Regions from separate parts of the Streptomyces sp. NPDC048484 genome, predicted to be linked through region 2. Evidence: riboswitches for the same ligand, from Rfam matches in the RefSeq annotation. Region 2 holds a riboswitch; the other holds the start of a gene.
The links. A riboswitch is a leader RNA that binds a small molecule or an ion and turns the genes downstream of it on or off. The one in region 2 is predicted to bind cyclic di-AMP.
Positions count from the first base shown of each region.

Region 1: linked by a shared signal. The riboswitch ahead of AB0D14_RS14285 (LysM peptidoglycan-binding domain-containing M23 family metallopeptidase) and the one ahead of AB0D14_RS12080 (transglycosylase family protein) in region 2 are both predicted to bind cyclic di-AMP.

Region 1 covers NZ_JBEZJY010000012.1:45,621-56,054, forward strand. The annotation lists gene dxs (1-deoxy-D-xylulose-5-phosphate synthase) at 1-1,327, shown strand, start outside; gene AB0D14_RS14260 (aspartate aminotransferase family protein) at 1,324-2,721, shown strand; gene AB0D14_RS14265 (XRE family transcriptional regulator) at 2,809-3,489, shown strand; gene AB0D14_RS14270 (DUF6126 family protein) at 3,486-3,611, shown strand; gene AB0D14_RS14275 (tyrosine-protein phosphatase) at 3,667-4,464, opposite strand; gene AB0D14_RS14280 (alpha-galactosidase) at 4,633-6,723, shown strand; cyclic di-AMP (ydaO/yuaA leader) riboswitch at 7,026-7,182, shown strand; gene AB0D14_RS14285 (LysM peptidoglycan-binding domain-containing M23 family metallopeptidase) at 7,187-8,125, shown strand; gene AB0D14_RS14290 (SGNH/GDSL hydrolase family protein) at 8,392-9,177, shown strand; gene AB0D14_RS14295 (TetR family transcriptional regulator C-terminal domain-containing protein) at 9,357-9,977, opposite strand; gene AB0D14_RS14300 (Glu/Leu/Phe/Val dehydrogenase dimerization domain-containing protein) at 10,083-10,434, opposite strand, start outside.
Region 2 covers NZ_JBEZJY010000009.1:221,051-231,484, reverse strand. The annotation lists gene AB0D14_RS12115 (N-6 DNA methylase) at 1-1,355, shown strand, start outside; gene AB0D14_RS12110 (hypothetical protein) at 1,526-2,170, shown strand; gene AB0D14_RS12105 (protein kinase) at 2,209-3,690, shown strand; gene AB0D14_RS12100 (SurA N-terminal domain-containing protein) at 3,936-4,583, shown strand; gene AB0D14_RS12095 (nucleoside triphosphate pyrophosphohydrolase) at 4,733-5,701, shown strand; gene AB0D14_RS12090 (cytochrome P450) at 5,877-7,163, shown strand; gene AB0D14_RS12085 (transglycosylase family protein) at 7,394-8,299, shown strand; cyclic di-AMP (ydaO/yuaA leader) riboswitch at 8,501-8,671, shown strand; gene AB0D14_RS12080 (transglycosylase family protein) at 8,676-9,389, shown strand; gene eno (phosphopyruvate hydratase) at 9,792-10,434, shown strand, end outside.

The DNA of each region.
Region 1 (10,434 bases), on a different contig from region 2:
CTGGGGCAAGGACGTCCTGCTGCGCACACCCGTCGTCGGCGGCACGCTCTACGAGTCGCTGCACGGCGCCAAGAAGGGGTTCAAGGACGCGTTCGCCCCACAGGGCATGTTCGAGGACCTCGGGCTGAAGTACGTCGGGCCGATCGACGGGCACGACGTGGGCGCGGTCGAGTCGGCCCTGCGGCGCGCGAAACGCTTCCACGGGCCCGTACTCATCCACTGCCTGACGGAGAAGGGGCGCGGTTACGAGCCCGCGCTCGCGCACGAGGAGGACCGCTTCCACACGGTCGGCGTGATGGACCCGCTCACCTGCGAGCCCCTCGCACCCGCCAACGGCCCTTCCTGGACCTCGGTGTTCGGCGACGAGATCGTGCGCATCGGCGAGGAGCGCGAGGACGTCGTGGCGATCACGGCGGCCATGCTGCACCCGGTGGGGCTGGCGAAGTTCGCCGAGCGGTTCCCCGGCCGGGTGTGGGACGTCGGTATCGCCGAGCAGCATGCCGCGGTGTCCGCGGCCGGGCTCGCGACCGGCGGGCTGCATCCGGTCGTCGCCGTGTACGCGACCTTCCTCAACCGTGCCTTCGACCAGCTCCTCATGGATGTCGCGCTGCACCGCTGCGGAGTGACCTTCGTGCTGGACCGCGCAGGCATAACGGGAGCTGACGGGGCGTCACACAACGGCATGTGGGACATGTCCATCCTCCAGGTCGTGCCGGGGCTCAGGATCGCCGCGCCGCGTGACGCCGACCAACTCCGTGCCCAACTGCGCGAGGCGGTCGCCGTGGACGACGCCCCCACAGTGATCCGCTTCCCGAAGGAGTCGGTGGGACCCGGGATTCCGGCGGTCGACCGGGTCGGCGGTGTCGACGTGCTGCACCGCGGCGAGCGGCCCGACGTACTTCTCGTCGCCGTGGGCGTGATGGCACCGGTGTGTCTCCACGCGGCCGATCTCCTTGAGGCCCGGGGCATCGGCTGCACGGTGGTGGACCCGCGCTGGGTCAAGCCCGTCGATCCCGCGCTGCCCGGCCTCGCCGCCGGCCACCGCATCGTCGCGGTCGTCGAGGACAACAGCCGGGCCGCCGGGGTGGGCGCGGCGATCGCGCTCGCCCTGGGGGACGCCGAAGTCGACGTGCCCGTACGGCGGTTCGGGATTCCCGAGCAGTTCCTCGCGCACGCCAAGCGGGGAGAGGTGCTGGCCGACATAGGTCTGACCCCGGTCGAGATCGCGGGCCGGATCAGCGCGAGCCTGGCAGTCCAGGAGGCCGCGCCGCCCCTGGACGCCGCCGGGGACGCCACCACGGACGTGTCCAAGGAGAAACAGGAATGACGACCAGCGAGTCCCAGGAGTTCGACCTCGGCAGTCTCCTCGCCGGGCGCGGAGCCGAGCGTTACGAGCTGCACGCGAAGTACCTGAACCACCAGTTGCCGCGCATGCTGCACACCATCGGCTTCGACAAGGTCTACGAGCGGGCCGAGGGCGCCCACTTCTGGGACGCGGACGGCAACGACTACCTGGACATGCTCGCCGGGTTCGGGGTGATGGGCCTCGGCCGCCATCACCCCGTCGTCCGCAAGGCGCTGCACGACGTCCTGGACGCCCAGCTCGCCGACCTCACCCGGTTCGACTGCCAGCCGCTGCCCGGGCTGCTGGCGGAGAAGCTGCTCGCCCACAGCCCGCACCTGGACCGGGTGTTCTTCGGCAACAGCGGTACGGAGGCTGTCGAGACCGCGCTGAAGTTCGCCCGGTACGCCACCGGGAAGCCGCGCGTGCTGTACTGCGCGCACTCCTTCCACGGCCTGACCACCGGGTCCCTGTCCGTGAACGGCGAGGACGGCTTCCGGGACGGATTCGCCCCGCTGCTGCCCGACACGGCGGTCCCGCTCGGCGATCTCGGCGCCCTGGCAGCCGAGCTGAAGAAGGGCGACGTCGCCGCACTGATCGTCGAGCCGATCCAGGGCAAGGGCGTGCACGAGTCGCCGCCCGGGTATCTGCGCGCCGCCCAGGAGCTGCTGCACAAGCACCGCGCGTTGTTGATCGCGGACGAGGTGCAGACCGGGCTCGGCAGGACCGGGGACTTCTACGCCTACCAGCACGAGGACGGGGTGGAGCCGGACCTGGTCTGCGTGGCGAAGGCACTCTCGGGCGGCTATGTGCCCGTCAGCGCGACGCTCGGCAAGGACTGGATCTTCAAGAAGGTCTACTCGTCCATGGACCGCGTCCTCGTGCACTCCGCGAGCTTCGGGTCCAACGCGCAGGCCATGGCGGCCGGCCTCGCGGTGCTGTCGGTCATGGAGAACGAGCAGATCGTGGCGAACGCCCGCGCCACGGGGGAGCAGCTGAAGTCCCGGCTCGCGGCGCTGATCGGCAAGTACGAGCTGCTGAGTGACGTACGCGGCCGCGGGCTGATGATCGGCATCGAGTTCGGCCGGCCCAACTCGCTGAAGCTGCGCGGCCGCTGGACGATGCTGCAGACCGCGCGCAAGGGACTGTTCGCGCAGATGGTGGTCGTGCCGCTGCTGCAGCGCCACCGGATCCTCACCCAGGTCTCCGGCGACCATTTGGAGGTGATCAAGCTGATCCCGCCGCTGGTGATCGGCGAGCAGGACGTGGAGCGGTTCGTCGACGCCTTCACCGCCGTGATGGACGACGCGCACAGCGGGGGCGGACTGATGTGGGACTTCGGGAAGACACTGGTCAAGCAGGCGGTTGCCAACAGGTAGGAAAACGGCTCCCCGGCTCCCCCTCAGCCTTTTGCCTCTGAGGCAATAGATTTGCCTCAGAGGCAAGCCTGCGGCCCAATGGAACACATGAACCCTGCCAAGGGTACGAGCCCTTCCGAGCCGGTAGCAGCCGAGGACCCGTTGCCCGCCGTCGCCCCCCAACTGCGTGCGCTGCGGCGCCGCGCGTCGCTCACCCTGGAGTCCGCGGCCCGGGCCGCCGGGCTGTCGCCCGCCCACCTCTCCCGGCTGGAGACCGGGCAGCGCCAGCCCTCGCTGCCGATGCTGCTCGCGCTGGCCCGGATCTACGCCACCACCGTGTCGGACCTGCTCGGTGAGACCGTCACCGAGCGGGACGCGGTCGTGCGCGGCGCCGACATGGAGCCCACCCGGGCGGGCGGCTGGACGTACTGGCAGGCCGGTGCTGCCGGTCGCGGCATGCAGGCCCTGCGTGTGCACGTCCCCTACGGGGCGCAGGGCGATATCGTGCGGGTCCACCCCGGCGAGGAGTGGCTGTACGTCCTCCAGGGGCGGCTGCGGCTGCGCCTCGGGGACACCGCACACGTCCTCGCACCCGGTGACAGCGCCCACTTCGATTCGCTGACCCCCCACCGGATCGCCGCCGCGGACCGGGACGGAGCCGAGCTCCTCTTCGTACACACCCTGCTGCAGAGCCCGACGGCCGCCCTGTGTCTCGGCCCGAATACGACCTCGTCGGCCGCCTCGACGACCTCGACGACCTCGACGACAACCTCAGGAGAAGACTCATGAAGGATCTGGAGGAGAAGTTCCCGCGCGCGCTGTGGGTGCGGCTGCTCATCTACGTGGCGGTCGGGCACGTCTTCGCCGCCTTCATCTACCTGCTGTTCACGCTCGGAGCCAAGAACCAGTAGAGGTGCTGCCACGGGTGGCGGCGCGCGGCGCGGTCGGTCGAAGGTCGGTCGAGGGTCAGTCGAGGAACCGCTCCCGCAGCCGCTCCCCTGTCTCGGGGGTCACTCCGAGCCCCCGCTCCAGGTACGCGTCGACCCCGCCCCATGTCTCCTCGATCGTCTCGAACGCCGCCGCCAGGTACTCGGCGCGTGCGTCGAAGAGCGGGCTGAGCAACTCCATCACCTCGGGCGTGTACGCCGAGGCGGCGGAGCTGCTGCGGTGGACCTTGTAGCGGCGGTGCGCCGCGTTCGATTCCAGATAGTCCGTGACGATGGCCTCGCGCTCGACCCCTATGGCGAGGAGCGTCACGGCGACGGACAGTCCGGCCCGGTCCTTGCCGGCCGCACAGTGCATCAGGGCCGGGACGCTGTCCTCGGCCAGTGCGTGCAGCACCTGGCGGTGCTCGGCTGTGCGCTCTTTGATGATCGTGCGGTAGGACACGATCATGCGGTTCGCCGCCTTGCCGTCCGCGAGCAGCCCACGCAGCTGGTCCAGGTCCCCGTCGCGGACCATCGTCCAGAACTCGGCGCCGTGGGCGGGGTCCGTCAGCGGCAGGTTCACATTGCGCGTCCCGGGGAGCTCGACGTCGGCGCCCTCCAGCTTCTGGTCCGCCGCGTTGCGGAAGTCGAAGATCGTGTGCAGGCCCAGGGAGGTGAGGAACGCGGCGTCCGACGCCGTCGCGTGCGCGAGGTGGCCGCTGCGGAACAGCCGTCCGTACGCCACCCGCCTGCCGTCCACCGTGGGCAGGCCGCCCACGTCCCGGAAGTTGCGCACTCCGGTCAGCTCGGGTTCGGTCGACGGGACCTGCTGCGTCACGGGGGCTCCTCCCATCCGCTGCCGACGCGGCTCGTCGACGAGGTGCGTGTCCGACGATACGACATCGGTTCGTGGGCCAATGAGTTGTCCACAGGCGTTGCCCGAAAGGCCCGCGGGCCCCGATGATGTTGGGGCTTGAGCGTGCCTGTTCGAATATGTGAGGGCTTGATGGTAGAGATCGGCGCAGACGGCCGTACGTGGCTTCTTTCGGGGCCCACGAGCAGTTACGGCCTGCGGCTCGGTGACGAGGACGAGCTGGTTCATCTGCACTGGGGTCCGAGGATCGCCCTCGCGGACGCCGAGGCGCTCGCCGCGGGCCCCGGTCCGGAGTACTGGGCGTTCGAGGCCACCCTGGACGGCCACGAGGAGTACCCGGTCGAGGGCGGCCCCCGCTTCGTGCGGCCCGCGCTGTCCGTGCGTACGGCCGACAGGCGCGGAACGGAATGGCGTTTCGAGGGATACGAGACCGACGGGGGCGACGGTGACGAACTGCGACTGCGGTTCTCCGACTCCGGGCTCGGCATCACGCTGCACTACCGGATGCGGGCCGACGCCGATGTCGTCGAGCGATGGGTGACCCTCGCCAACGAGGGCCCTGCCCTTGAGGTGCTGCGCGCCGACTCCGCGACCTGGACACTGCCGCTCCGTGACGGATGGCGGCTGTCCCAGCTGCACGGGCGGTGGGCGGCCGAGTCCCGCCTCGTGCGCTCCGAACTCACCTACGGCGAGAAGATCATCGGCAGCCGGCGCGGACACACCGGGCACCAGCACCTGCCCTGGGTCGCCCTGGACGCGGACGGCACGGCGACCGAGGAGCTGGGCGAGGTCTACGGGTGTGCGCTCGCCTGGTCGGGAACCTGGCGGATCGCGGTGGCGCAACTGCCGGACGCGCGCGTGCAGATCACCGGCGGAGCCGGGTACGACGACTCGGGTCTGCTGCGGCTGGAGCCGGGGGAGAGCTTCGTCACTCCCGTCTTCGCGGGGCTGTGGAGCGACGGCGGCTTCGGCGGGGCGAGCCGCGCCTGGCACGCGTACCAGCGTGCGCGGGTGATCCCGGACGCGGACCAGGACCGCCCTGTGCTCTACAACTCGTGGGAGGCCACGGAGTTCGACATCTCCGAGGAGCAGCAGCGGGCGCTGGCCCGCCGGGCCGCCGAGACGGGAGTCGAGCTGTTCGTGGTCGACGACGGCTGGTTCGGGGCGCGCACCAGCGACCGGGCCGGGCTCGGCGACTGGACGCCCAACCGGGACCGCTTCCCCGGCGGCCTCAAGCCGCTGAGCGACTACGTGCACGGGCTCGGGATGCGGTTCGGGATCTGGGTCGAGCCCGAGATGGTCAACGCGGACAGCGAGCTGTACCGCGCGCACCCGGACTGGGTGCAGTTCCAGCCAGGACGAAAGCGGACGGAGCTACGCAATCAGCTCGTTCTGAACCTCGCCCGCGAGGACGTCCAGGAGTATCTGTGGGAACAGCTCGACACGCTGCTCTCCAGTGCGCCCATCGACTACGTGAAGTGGGACTTCAACCGCTGCTTCACCGACGCGGGGTGGCCCGGCGATGCCTACCCGCAACGGCTGTGGGTGGACCATGTGCACGCCCTGTACAACCTGTTGGACCGGTTGCGGGCGGCCCACCCCGGGGTGGCCTTCGAGTCCTGCTCGGGCGGCGGCGGCCGGATCGACCTCGGGATCATGGCCCGCACGGACCAGGTGTGGACCTCGGACAACACGGACCCGCTCGACCGGCTCGCCATCCAGCACGGGTTCAGCCAGGTGCATCCCGCGCGGGCCATGGCCGCCTGGGTCACCGACAGTCCGAACGCACAGCTCAACGGGCGCGTCAGCTCACTGCGGTTCCGCTTCGTGAGCGCGATGGCCGGGGTGCTCGGAGTCGGTGGCGACCTCACCCGGTGGAGCGAGGCGGAGCTGGCCGAGGCGCGGACCTGGGTGGAGCTCTACAAGGAGATCCGGCCCGTGGTGCAGGGCGGTGACCTGTACCGGCTGCGGGCGCCGGAGGGCGGGCTGAGTGCCGTCCAGTACGTCCGCGACGGCGAGGTCGTCGTCCTCGCCTGGCTCCAGGCCCAGCACTTCGGTGAGCCGGCTGCGCCGGTGAGGCTGCGGGGCCTCGACCCGTCGGCAACGTATGAATGCCTCGAAACGGGCGAAGTTCATCGAGGTGCGGTGCTGCTGCATCACGGAGTGCGGACCGGGTTGCGCGGGGACCTCGATGCGACGGTTATCCGACTGCGCCGCATGTGACTGTTGTGTCCGTAATGGAGCCTTCGTTACAACTTGCTCTGGAGTGAGGGCTCCTGGGGCGGTGGTCCGTGAGCAGCGTCATACTCGTGACGTTCCGCTGTCGCCATGCTCATGTAAGTCCGGTTTGTTTCCAGGGAAATGACAAGTGGAGAAGATTCCTGATTAACACAGGGTGACCGGTATTTCGGTCGGGATCAAGAAAGTGGGGCACACAGGAAACCCCAAAGGTTGTTTCCGTGTCTTGGTGTCGCTTACGTTCACCTCCACTCCGGACGGACGCCCAATCCTGCCGCCGCCCGGAATCCGCACACCCACCCGTCCACGGCAGGAGCGGGGGACCCACAGGTACAACGCCTGTTCCGGTCTCCGGAACGGCTAGGGGTTAAGTCGTGTGACAGCACGGCCGGGCATCTCCAGCTCGCACCCGACAGCTCACCTCGCAGGCGCCGGAGAGGAATTCGACATGCCCGCGAAGGGTAAGCACCGCCGTCCCAAGTCCCAGCGTTTCACCCGCTCCATAGCCGTGGCCGGAACCGGGGGCGCCGCGCTCGCCCTCCCGCTGCTCGGAGCGGCCGGGGCGCACGCCGCGACTCCGCAGTCCGCCGCCGATTCCGTCGCGAGCGCCTCGAACGTCGCGAGCGAGGCCGCCGAGTCCGCTCCCGCCGCCGGGAAGCAAGCCGAGGCGAAGAAGGCCGAGGCGAAGAAGGCCGCGACCAAGACGTACGCCGTGCGTTCGGGCGACTCTCTCTCGAAGATCGCCGACACGCAGGACGTCAGCGGCGGCTGGAAGAAGCTGTACTCGGACAACCGGAAGTCGATCGGCGGTGACCCGGAGCTCATCCACCCGGGCCTGAAGCTCACCGTCAGCGGCAAGGCCGCAGCCACCCCCGGCTCCGACTCCGGCGCTTCCGCCGACTCCAGCGCCTCCAAGGCCGAGAAGTCTCCCGCGAAGAAGTCGACCACGGCGTCCAAGGCGGCGGACACCTCGACCGCCAGCGGCTTCGCGCTGCCGGTGGCGGGCGCGTCGATCGGCACCTCGTACAAGATGTCGGGCAGCATGTGGTCCAGCGGCTACCACACCGGTGTCGACTTCGTGGTTCCCACCGGCACCGCGCTCAAGTCCGTCGGCGCGGGCACGGTCGTCTCCGCCGGATGGGGCGGCGCGTACGGAAACCAGGTCGTCATCCAGCTCGCCGACGGCCACTACGCCCAGTACGCCCACCTGTCCTCCCTCTCCGTCTCGGCCGGACAGACCGTGACCGGGGGGCAGCAGGTCGGCCTCTCCGGGGCGACGGGCAACGTCACCGGCCCGCACCTGCACTTCGAGATCCGCACCACCCCGGACTACGGCTCCGACGTGGACCCACTGGCGTACCTGCGCGCCAAGGGCGTCTCCGTCTGACACCGGGCCCGCACCCGCGGGCCCTGCCGCTTCGCCCGCCTCGCTCATCTCCGAAGGCCGGACCCCGTGAACCCCGGGTCCGGCCTTCTCCCACGTCCGGGAGCTGCGACAACATCCCTGAACGAGCCCCTTATTCCGGGATTGACCAACACTTGACGAGTGGCTTTTCTCACCGCGCGTCAACCCCTTCCTACGGTCGCGTAGCTCACACCCAAGGTGAATCATGGGCCGACGTGGCAGACGATTCTAAAGACGGCAACAGTTCAGTGATCGGGTCGTACGTGGCGGTGGGGGACAGCTTCACCGAGGGCGTCGGCGACCCTGGCCCGGACGGGGCATACGTAGGCTGGGCCGACCGGTTCGCGGTATTGCTCGCGGACCGGCGGCCCGAAGGCGACTTCGACTACACCAACCTCGCGGTCCGCGGGAAGCTGCTCGACCAGATCGTCGAGCACCAGCTGCGGCGGGCCAGGGAGCTGGGGCCGGACCTGGTCTCCTTCTGCGCGGGCGGCAACGACATCATCCGGCCGGGCACCGACCCCGACGAGGTCGCGGAGCGCTACGAGCGTGCCGTCGCGGACCTCACGTCGGCCGTCGGCACGGTCCTCGTGACCACCGGCTTCGACACCCGTGGCGTACCCGTGCTCAGGCACATGCGCGGCAAGATAGCCACGTACAACCTGCATCTGCGGGCCATCGCCGACCGGTACAACTGTCCGGTGCTCGACCTGTGGTCCCTCAAGACCATCCAGGACCGGCGGGCCTGGGACGGCGACCGGCTCCATCTGTCGGCCGAGGGGCACACCCGGGTCGCCCTGCGCGCCGGGCAGGTCCTCGGCCTTGAGGTGCCCGCGGACCCGGACCAGCCCTGGCCGCCGCTGCCGCCGCGCGGCACGTCGGAGACGCGGCGGGACAACATCCTCTGGGCGCGCGAGTATCTGGTGCCCTGGATCGGGCGGCGGCTGCGCGGGGAGTCCTCCGGCGACCGGGCGGTCGCGAAGGGGCACCTTTCACCGGGCGACATCAAGACGTGGATCGAGGCGGTGGCTTGAAGGCCCGAGGCGAGTGAGGGCCCGAGGGGAGTGAGGGGGAGTGAAGGGCCGCGGGGTGGCGGTGGCGGGTGTTGTCCGACCGGCCGATGCCGGGCTTCACCGGCCGTCCCTCGCCGTCCCTCGCCGTCATTACGTCCCGGGTGAGCGTCCCACGCCGTCGCGTCCCGCGTACGTGGCCCTCAGGCGTTCGGTGTCTTCAACGCCTCGTGGTCGAGTCCCAGCTCACGGGCCAGTGCCTCGTCCACCCACTGCTGGGTGCGGGCGCGTGACACCGCACCCGGATACGCCGTCATCTGGACGGCCAGCCCGTCCAGCAGGGCGGTGAGGCGCAGCGCCGTGGCCGTCGGGTCCGGGCACGTGAACTCGTCCCCGGCCACACCCTCGGCGATCACCTCGGTCAGCGCGGCCTTCCACTGCCGGTCCAGATCGCGGGTGACGTCCCGCAGCGCGGGCTCGCGCAGTGCCACCGCCCAGCCCTCGATCCACAAGCGCCAGCCCTTGGCCGGCCCCGTCGGCGCGTACCACCGCACGGCGGCCCGCAGCCGCCGCAGTGCCGTCGTCCGGCGGCCGAGCAGCTTCCGCAGGTGGGTGAGGTCGTCCTCGGCCGCGTACGTGAACGCGGCGGCGACCAGCTTCTCCTTGGTGGAGAAGTGGTAGAGCACCAGGGCGTTGCTCACCCCGAGCGTGTTCGCCACATCGGCGATCCGCACCGCGGACACACCGCGCTCCTCGATCTGCCGGATGGCGGCCCGCAGCAAGTCCTCGCGCCGCTCCGCCACACTCAACCGCACTCTTGCCACCGGGCAACCCTATGGCCCGTCCGGGAGCGGTGCCGCCGCAGGGGTGGTTACCGGCCGTTCAGGGGCCGTCACCAGCCGTACGGCCGTGCGGCCGCACGGGGATCATCACCGGTACCAGCCGAACCGCTCCGCGATGGCCGGCAGCCGCTCCGCGACGATGGCGTGCGCGGCCGCCCGCGGCGTCGTCCCGTCGGCCTCCGCGCGCGCGAGCGTCCGGTCGATCAGGGCACGCATCGAGCGCCGCGTGTACGCGAACGCCTCGTCCCCGTCGGCACCGATGTCACCGAACAGCGTCCACCACCACCAGGCGTTGGTCCCGGAATTGACCACGACGTCCGGCAGGACGGTGACACCGCGTGCGGCGAGCAGTTCCTCCGCCTCGGGCAGGACAGGCATGTTGGCCGCCTCGACGATCCAACGGGCCGTGATCCGCCCCTGGTTGGCGCTGTCGATGGCG
Region 2 (10,434 bases):
CCGCCGCCGACACCCTGCGCGAGGACGCGTACGGGAGCCTCAGGGCCGACGCCGTCCTGTGCCACCCGCCGTTCAACGAGCGCAACTGGGGCCACGACGAACTCGCCTACGACCCCCGCTGGGAGTACGGCTTCCCGGCCCGCACCGAGTCCGAACTCGCTTGGGTGCAGCACGCGTTGGCTCGTCTCAAGGAAGGCGGCGTCGCCGTCCTCCTGATGCCTCCCGCCGCTGCCTCCCGCCGCTCCGGCCGCCGCATCCGCGCCGACCTGCTGCGCCGCGGCGCCCTGCGCGCGGTGATCGCCCTGCCGCCCGGCGCGGCACCCCCGTACAACCTCCCGCTGCACCTGTGGGTGCTGCGCAAACCCGTCGTCACCGCTCAGCCCGCGCAGCCCGAGGTGCTGCTCGCCGACACCGGTGTGTTCACCGCGGACAGCCGCGGCGGCCTCGACTGGCAGGCCGTGCGCACCGCCGTCCTCGACGCCTGGCGCCCCTTCGACCGGGCCGGCACCGCGCCGGAGCAGCCGGGCCTCAGCCGCTCCGTGCCGGTCATCGAACTACTCGACGACGACGTCGACCTGGCCCCTGCCCGCCATCTGCCGCCCCCCGAGGCCGGCGGCGGCGCCGAACAGCTGGCGAGCGTACGCGAACGGCTGGGCGAGACCCTCCGGCTCACCGGCCGCCTCACCCCGCCCGCCGCCGACCCACGCCGGCCTGACCGCCGGCCGCTCACCACGATCGGCGAACTCGCGCGCGGGGGCGCACTCCAGCTGCGTACCGGAGGAAACGAGCCGCGTGCGGGAGGAAGCGGCGAGCACACGCGCGTGCCTGTCCTCACCGACCACGACGTCCTCGCCGGCACGGCACCTTCGGGCACGGCATTTTCCGGAACAGCATCTTCAGGAACAGCATTCTCCGGAACAGCGACCTCCGGCACGCCTGCCGAGAGCGACGCGGAACCCGTACTGACCGAGCCCGGCGATGTCGTCGTGCCCGTGCTCGGCGGCGGCTCCATCGCGCGCGTGGTCGACGAGGCGACCGCGGGCGCCGCCCTCGGCCGCAACCTCGCGCTGCTGCGGCCCGATCCGGCCGCCCTCGACCCGTGGTTCCTCGCCGGGTTCCTGCGCGGCACCGCCAACAACCGCCAGGCCAGCAGCTATGCGTCCACCGCGACCCGGCTCGACGTGCGCCGCCTGCAACTGCCCAGGCTTCCGCTGGAACAACAGCGCGCGTACGGCGAACGGTTCCGTGCGCTGGCCGAGTTCGAGGAGGCGCTGCGGCTCGCGGGCCGCCTCGGTGAACAGCTGGTCCGCGGCATGTACGACGGACTGACGGACGGCACCGTCGAACCCGGCTGAGGCCCCTGGGACGGACGCGATGACCAGCACGACAACGGTTCGGTACAACCCTGGACCGGTTGTCCTTGTCGGCCTATACGCTCGGACTCCGCACGCGGACTCAGCACTCGCACGTCCGTAACTCGCACGTCCGTACTCCCGTCCGTCCCAACAGGCCTCCAGGAGCAACCATGCAAGGCCACGGCCAGGCGCAGTCGGTGAAGCCGCCACCCCCGACCGGGCTGCTGGTCTTCCTGCGCGTGCTCTTCGTGGTCATCTCGGTGTGCAGCTTCGGCCTGCTCGGCTGGACGATGATGCTGCGCCTGGCGCTCCTGACCCGTAAGTCCCTCGACTGGGGCCTCCTCGTGGCCACCTTCGCGGCCGAGTCCCTCGGCCTCGTCCTGATCGGGACCGAGCCCGGGAAAGAAATCCACACCCTGGGCGGCTGGACCGGTCTCGCCCTGCTTTTCGGCTCGCTCGTGGTCGTGATCTCGTACTACCTCGCGGCGGAGATCCGCCACTTCCACGAACTGAGCTACGCGTACGCGGGATACGCCCGGCACCAGCCGCCCCCGGCGCACACGTACGGCTACCCGCAGCAGCCGTACGCCGCCGCGACCGGTCCGCACACGCCGGTGCCGCCGATGGCCCCGATACCCCAGCCCCACCTCCAGCCCCAGCTTCACCCCCAACCCCAGTCCCAACCCCAGTCCCAACCGCAGGCCGCCGCGCCGACCCCGCCGCCGCAGCGGCCCGCGCCCGCCCGTATCGACCAGGTGCGCGCCGAGCTCGACGAGCTGAGCGACTATCTCCGCAAGCACGAGGACGGCAGGTGACCGTGGCGTCGGGACGGGTGATCACCGACCGCTACGAACTGTCCACGCTCATCGGACAGGGCGGCATGGGCCAGGTGTGGACGGGATACGACCAGCGGCTGGACCGGCGCGTCGCGGTCAAACTGCTGCGGCCGGACAAGGTCGCGGGCCAGGAGGCCGACGAACTGCGCCGCCGCTTCGTACGCGAGTGCCGCGTCACCGCCCAGGTCGACCACCCCGGCCTGGTCACGGTCCACGACGCGGGCAGCGAGGGCGAGGAGCTGTTCCTCGTCATGCAGTACGTCGACGGGGCCGACCTCTCCGACCACCTCGCCGAGCACGACCCCTACCCCTGGCAGTGGGCCGTCGCGGTCGCCGCACAACTGTGCGCCGTGCTCTCCGCGGTGCACGCCGTGCCGATCGTCCACCGCGACCTCAAGCCGCGGAACGTGATGATCAAGCAGGACGGCACGGTCACCGTCCTCGACCTCGGCGTCGCCTCGGTGATGGACACGGACACGACCCGTCTGACGCACACCGGCTCCCCCATCGGATCACCCGCCTACATGGCCCCCGAGCAGGCGATGGGCGGCGCGGTCGGCCCGTACACGGACCTGTACGCGCTCGGGGTGCTGATGCACGAACTCCTCAGCGGAGACGTGCCGTTCTCGGGCTCCACCGCACTCGGTGTGCTGCACCGCCACCTCTACGAGCCGCCCCTGCCGGTCCGACGGCTGCGCCCCGAGGTTCCCGAGGCGCTCGAAGCCCTCGTGCTGCGGCTGCTCTCCAAGGACCCGCAGCACCGCCCGGACTCCGCCCAGGAGACGTACGAGCAACTGCTGCCGCTGCTCCCCGCGCGCGGCATCCCGTCCGGCGGACCGCTCGACCCCACACGCCCCTTCCTGCGCCCGCACGCCCCCTGGCCGGACCGCGCCCGCACTCCCGCGGCACAACCGCAGGCCGCGCCCACCGTCGAAAAGCCGGACGTCGCGGGAGCGGTCGACGAGGTCAAGCGGCTCCTCGGCGAGGGCCGCATCACCCAGGCCGTCGACATCCTCGGTCAGATACTCCCGGCCGCCGCCGCCCAGCACGGCGAGCACTCACCGGTCGTGCGCACCCTGCGCAAGCAGTACGCGGCCACGCTGATGGACGACGGCCAGTACCGCCGCGCCCTGCCCGAACTGCGCCGCCTCGCCGACGAACGGGCCACCGAGGCCGGCCAGGCCGACCCGCAGTCCCTGCGCTTCCGCTACGAGGCCGCCCAGTGCCTCGAACAGCTCGGCGAGCCCGCCGCCGCACTCGCCGAGTACCGCGCGCTGCTGCCGTACTACGAGAACCAGTACGTCGCCCAGGACGCCGAACTCTCCTTCGAAGTACGCCGCCGCATCGGGCATCTGCTCCTGGCCCTCGGCGACCGGGCCGCCGCCCACGACACACTGGTCCGGCTCCAGTACGACGTCGAACGGCTGCGGGGCCCCGGCCATCCGCTGGTCGCGGAGATCGGCCGGACCCTCCAGTGGCTGGGACAGGTCCGCGGCTGACCTCGCGCGCTCGCGCCGCCGTTCCGCTGTGCCGCCGTGCAGCCGTTCTGCCGTGCCCCGGTTCAGCCGTGCCGCTGCGCAGCTGGGCCGCCGTGCCGCGTGAGGATGAGGGAAACTCCGCGGGGGTGCCCGAAGTCGAGGCGAATCGTTGGGTCGAATGGGTGGCCGGGAGCCGCTCCCCTGCCTACCATCGATCACCGCAAGACTTTGTGCACCGCCGCACAATCTCCTACAGGAGGTTCTCCTTGCACCGCCGCCGTCGCACCGCGCTCCTCCTCTCCGCCGCACTCGTCACCGCGGCTCCTCTCCTCGCCGCCTGCGGCAACGACGCGCACCCCGGTGCCGCGGCCGTCGTCGGCGATGAGCGCATCACCGTCTCCCAGCTGGAGAACCGGGTGAACGAGGTACGGACCGCACAGCGGGCCGCCACCACGGGTGAGGCGCAGTACGAGCAGGCCATCGCCAAGTCCGGCGGCCTCAGCCGTGACACCCTGCACAGCATGGTGCTCGACCGCGTACTGCACCGGGCCTCCCAGGACGCGGGCGTGACCGTCACCCGCAAGGAGGTCCAGCAGGCCCGCACCGGGCTGGAACAGCAGGCGGGGAACGCGAAGGCCCTGGAAACGACCTGGCTCCAGCAGTACGGAGTCCCGCCCGAGCGGCTCGACGACAATCTCCGTATCCAGATCGAGGCCCAGAAGCTCGCCACCGGCCTCGGCACGGACACCAGCCAGCCGGCCTTCTGGAAGGCACTGTCCGCGGCGTCCAGGAAACTGGACGTCGACCTGAACCCCCGTTACGGCACCTGGGACGTCGAGAAGAGCAGCCGCGTCGACGCCAAGCTGCCATGGGTGCGCGAGGTCACGTCGGCCGGAAGCCAGGAGACGGCATAGCCGTCGGGCACCCGAGCCAGGACAGAAGCCCGGGCCCCGGCCCGGGCACCATGACCCGGCCACCCGTCCCGTCCCCTCCCGTCCTTTCCCGCCCCCTCCCGTCCACAGCACGTGACCTTGATGTCGGTGGCGTGGGTTACGTTCGGGGTGTGAACGCATCCAGCCCGGGGCGCATCGTCCTGCTCACCACCAGCCACCGCGTCGCGCCCGGACTCCTGTCCTGGCCCGCCTGGCAGGCGCTGCACGGCGCCGACCGCGTCCTGTGCGCGGACGGCGCCCACCCCCAGCTGCCGTACCTGCGCGAGGCCGGCCTCCAGGTCGACGAGGCCGCGCCCGGCGCCCAGGAGCTGGTCGACGCCTGTGCCGGCGGGCACACGGTCATCGTCGTCGCCACCGGCGAGGGCGAACCGCGCCTGACCGACGGCCTGTCCCGGCTGGCCGGCACCGGGCGCGTCCCGATGCCCGACCTCGAACTGCTCCCCGCCTCGTACGACCTCCCGGGCGCCCGCCTCCTCGACCTCGTCCAGGTCATGGACCGCATCCGCGTCGAGTGCCCCTGGTCGTCCCAGCAGACCCACAAGGGACTCGCCAAGTACGGCCTGGAGGAGGCGTACGAACTCGTCGAGGCCATCGAGGAGGGCGACCGGCACGAGCTGCGCGAGGAACTCGGCGACGTACTGCTCCAGGTCGTCTTCCACTCCCGGATCGCCGAGGAGGGCAGCCCGGAGGACCAGTCGGAGCCCTTCTCCATCGACGACGTGGCGGCTGGCATCGTCACCAAGCTGATCCACCGGCATCCGCATGTGTTCGGCGACGAGACCGCCTCCACACCCGAGGAGGTCAAGGAGCACTGGCTGCGCACCAAGGCCGAGGAGAAGCAGCGGACGTCCGTCACGGAGGGCGTCCCGCTCGGTCAGCCCGGCCTCGCGCTCGCCGCCAAACTGGCGTCCCGCGCGCGTGCGGCGGGACTGGAAGCGCCCCTGCCCCGGGGCGAGGGCGTCGGCTACGAACTGCTGGCGCTGGCCGTACGGGCCGAGGTGGACGGCGTGGACCCGGAGGCGGCACTGCGGGCGGCCGCCCGGGCCTACCGGGACGCAATAAGGGCGAGCGAGGCCTGACGAGTTCCGGGGAGGCCTGACCGACCGGCCCCCGACGGGTGACACCCACCCGCGAGGCGCCGCCGCGCTCCTCCACCGAGGGCTCCGTCGAGGGCTGCCGGGAAGAGCTCCCAGCCCGGGTGCTGAGGCAGGACGCCCGGCAGGCTCTCCTCACTCCTCCCGATACCGTCGAGGAGTGACCGAAACGCCTGCACAGCCGCCCGCGGGGCACCCCGCCCCCGAACTCTTCACCTGGGAGTTCGCAACCAATCCCTACCCGGCGTACGCCTGGCTCCGCGAGCACGCCCCCGTGCATCGAACGAAGCTGCCCAGCGGGGTGGAGGCATGGCTGGTCACCCGTTACGCGGACGCGAAGCAGGCCCTCGCCGACGCCCGGCTCAGCAAGAACTCCGCCCATCACGACGAGCCCGCGCACGCGAAGGGCAAGACCGGCATTCCGGGGGAGCGGAAGGCCGAGCTGATGACGCATCTGCTCAACATCGACCCGCCGGACCACACCCGTCTGCGGCGGCTCGTCAGCAAGGCGTTCACGCCGCGGCGGGTAGCCGAATTCGCACCCCGTGTCCAGGAGTTGACGGACCAACTGATCGACGGGTTCCTGGAGAAGGGGGAGGCCGACCTCATCCACGAGTTCGCCTTTCCACTGCCCATCTACGCCATCTGCGACCTCCTCGGCGTTCCGCGCGAGGACCAGGACGACTTCCGGGACTGGGCCGGGATGATGATCCGGCACGGGGGAGGGCCGAGGGGCGGCGTCGCCCGGTCGGTCAAGAAGATGCGCGGCTATCTCGCCGAGCTCATCCACCGCAAGCGCGAGGAGCTCACGGACCAGCCCGCCCCGGGCGAGGACCTCATCTCCGGTCTCATCCGGGCCTCCGACCACGGCGAGCACCTCACCGAGAACGAGGCCGCGGCGATGGCCTTCATCCTCCTCTTCGCTGGTTTTGAGACAACCGTGAACTTGATCGGGAACGGCGTCCACGCCCTGCTCCTCCACCCCGGGCAACGGCAGCGGCTGCAGAGCTCCCTGGCGGCCGGCCGGACGGACCTCCTCGAAACCGGCCTGGAGGAACTGCTCCGCTACGACGGGCCCGTGGAGCTGGCCACCTGGCGGTTCGCCACCGAACCGCTCAGTATCGGCGGGCAGGACATCGCCTCCGGTGACCCCGTGCTCGTCGTGCTCGCGGCGGCCGACCGCGATCCTGACCGGTTCAAGGACCCCGACACCCTCGACCTCTCCCGCCGTGACAACCAGCACCTCGGTTACGGCCACGGCCTCCACTACTGCCTCGGCGCGCCCCTCGCCCGTCTGGAGGGCCGGACCGCACTGACCACGTTGCTGACTCGCCTGCCCGACCTGCAACTCGCGGGCGATTCAGCTGATTTGCGGTGGCGTGGGGGGCTCATCATGCGTGGATTGCGCACGCTTCCGGTGGAGTTCACCCCGGGCGGTAGGCCGTAAGCGTCCATAAAGGACGCGGGGAGTGCTTGGCATCGAAGTCGACGACACGTGAGACTTCGTCAACTTTGTGATCTTCACGTTATCTGCCCTGCATCGACTTGTGACAAGAGTTCGAGTGCCGCTACGTTCACCCATCAATGCGGCACGTCTCACCCGTCGCAGTAGTGCACGAGCGCAGCTCTCCGCTGCGCCCTGTGCGCATTCCTTGCTGTCACGTGAAAGGCAATCGCATGCTCACCGGGAACGGCCGTCATCGTCGCCCCCGCCAGGCCCCGGCGCTTCTTGTCGCCGCGGGTGTGGCCGGATCGGCCATCGCGATCCCTCTGCTCGGCGCGACCGGTGCGAGTGCCGCCAGCGGCACGACCTGGGACGCGGTCGCCGAGTGCGAGAGTGGCGGCTCCTGGAGCGCCGACACCGGCAACGGGTCCTACGGCGGACTCCAGATGAGCCAGGAGACCTGGGAGGAGCACGGTGGCCTCGACTACGCGCCGAGCGCCGACCAGGCCAGCCGCTCGCAGCAGATATCCGTCGCCGAGAAGATCCTCGCGGACCAGGGGACGAGTGCCTGGGCGACCTGTGGTCTCCTCGCCGGTCTGACGCAGAACTCCGACTCCGCCGACGTCGACACGGGCCTCGCCGGGGACTCCGCCAGTCCTTCGGCCGAGCCGGACGAGACAGAGGCGAGCAACGGTACGAAGTCCGACTCGTCCGCGGACAGTGATTCGGATTCCGCGGACGACTCCGGCTCGGGCGCACGGGGATTGGACGGCAGTTCCAAGGGTGGCGCGGAGAAGAGCGACGAGTCCTCCCAGGACGGCGACGCTTCGACCGACGCGGACAGCGCCGGCCGTCACCGCGGCGGCAGCGCCGAAGACGCCGACACCGCTCCCCGCGCGGACGACTACGCCGGCCGGCACGCCTCGCGCGGGGACAGCGACTCGCGTGTCGTCGTCGCCGAGGGGTCGTACGTGATCCGCACCGGGGACAGCCTCTCGGGCATCGCCGACTCCTTTGAGGTCGAGGGCGGATGGGAGTCGCTCTACGCCGCCAACAAGGACGCCATCGGCGCCGACCCGGACTTCATCATCCCCGGTCAGAGCGTCGACCTCGCCGAGGAAGCCACCGCGAGCAAGTAGTGACCAAGCTGCCGAATCGGGCGAAAACCAGCGGCAGTTCGCGGTTAATGTCCGGATTGGTGAAAATGAGAGATGGATCTCAACACCCCTGATCGTCTTTGAATTTCGGGGCGGCCCGTGTCTACGGTCGTGACCGCTCGCCATTGGTGAGCCCCGACGGTCGCACGCCGAATCCTGCCAACGGCCGTACGGGAACAGTCGTCGCGTAATGCGCCGTAGGCAGGAGCGGGGGACCCAAGGTAAGTGCCGGACCCGGTCGTTGAGGCCGGGCACGGCTTGGGGTTAAGCCGCGTGACGGCAGTGTCACGCGGCCGGGCAACTCACTCGGCCCGAACCCGACAGCTCACCTCGCAGGCGTCGGTGAGGGGATCACTTCATGCTGCTTTCGAGCAAGGGCAAGCACCGCCGCCCGTCCAAGACCACTCGTATCGCCACGCTCGCCGGTGTCACCACCGCGGCCATCGCCGTCCCGCTGATGGGCGCCTCGGGAGCCTCCGCCGCCTCCACCTCCGAGTGGGACACCGTCGCCCAGTGCGAGTCCGGTGGCAACTGGTCGATCAACACCGGCAACGGCTACTTCGGCGGCCTGCAGTTCTCGCCCTCGACCTGGGCCGCGTACGGCGGCAACTCGTACGCCTCCAGCGCCGACCAGGCCTCCAAGTCCCAGCAGATAGCCGTCGCCGAGAAGGTTCTCGCGAGCCAGGGCAAGGGCGCCTGGCCGAGCTGTGGCGTGGGCCTGTCCGGTGCCTCGACCGGTGGCGGCACGGCGCCCTCGGGCTCCGGCTCCTCGGACTCGAACGGTTCCGGCCAGAGCACCTCGCAGTCGCAGCAGCAGAACTCGCAGTCCTCCGAGGAGCGCGCCTCGCGTTCCCAGGACCGTCCGGCCGCGAAGAAGACCGTCGAGACCCCGACCGGCAAGAAGGTCAAGAAGGGTGACGGCGAGTACAAGGTCGTCAAGGGTGACACCCTCAGCGAGATCGCCGCGAAGGAGAAGGTCAAGGGCGGCTGGGCGAAGCTGTACAAGCTGAACGGCGACATCGTCGACGACGCCGACTTCATCTTCCCGGGTCAGCAGCTGCACCTCAGCTGACCCCCGCCGGTCGCGTTCCCCACTTCGGTTGTGCGGGCGTCACATCCCGCTCACGTTCCGGTCGAGGCCCTGGCCGCTCAGCCTCGGCCGGAATTCCGGCCCACAACCGAATCGCGGCTGAACCACGGTGCTCTCACATCCGTGTCCTCCATAGTGGAGGTCTCGTGAGGGCCGCCCCCGTCCCCCACGGGCCCCCCGCTCCGGTGCGTGTTCCCCCGTACGCACCGGGGCGGGACTTTTTTGTTTCATAGGGGAACAATGTTTACCCTCGGTTCTGTCCATGGGGTGGTCGAGAGGCTGGCCGATCTCTCCCGGGCGGTTAGGCTCATGTCGCGGAGCCATCACAGTTCCGCGTTGTGCCGGGCCCACACCCGGCGTACTCGCGTCACATCCCAGAAGGAGATGCTCGTGCCGTCCATCGACGTCGTCGTAGCCCGGGAAATCCTGGACTCCCGAGGCAACCCCACGGTCGAGGTCGAGGTCGGCCTCGACGACGGCAGCACGGGTCGTGCCGCCGTTCCGTCCGGCGCCTCCACCGGTGCCTTCGAGGCTGTTGAACTCCGTGACGGAGACCCCAACCGCTACCTCGGCAAGGGTGTCGAGAAGGCCGTCCTCGCCGTCATCGAGCAGATCGGCCCGGAGCTCGTCGGCTACGACGCCACCGAGCAGCGCCTCATCGACCAGGCGATGATCGACCTGGACGCCACCGACAACAAGGCATCGCTCGGCGCCAACGCCATCCTCGGCGTCTCCCTCGCCGTCGCCCACGCCGCCTCCGAGACCAGCGACCTGCCGCTCTTCCGCTACCTGGGCGGACCGAACGCGCACCTGCTGCCCGTCCCGATGATGAACATCCTGAACGGTGGGTCGCACGCCGACTCCAACGTCGACATCCAGGAGTTCATGATCGCCCCGATCGGCGCGGAGTCCTTCTCCGAGGCCGTGCGCTGGGGCGCGGAGGTCTACCACACCCTCAAGAAGGTCCTGAAGACCCGCGGTCTGTCCACCGGCCTCGGCGACGAGGGCGGCTTCGCCCCGAACCTCG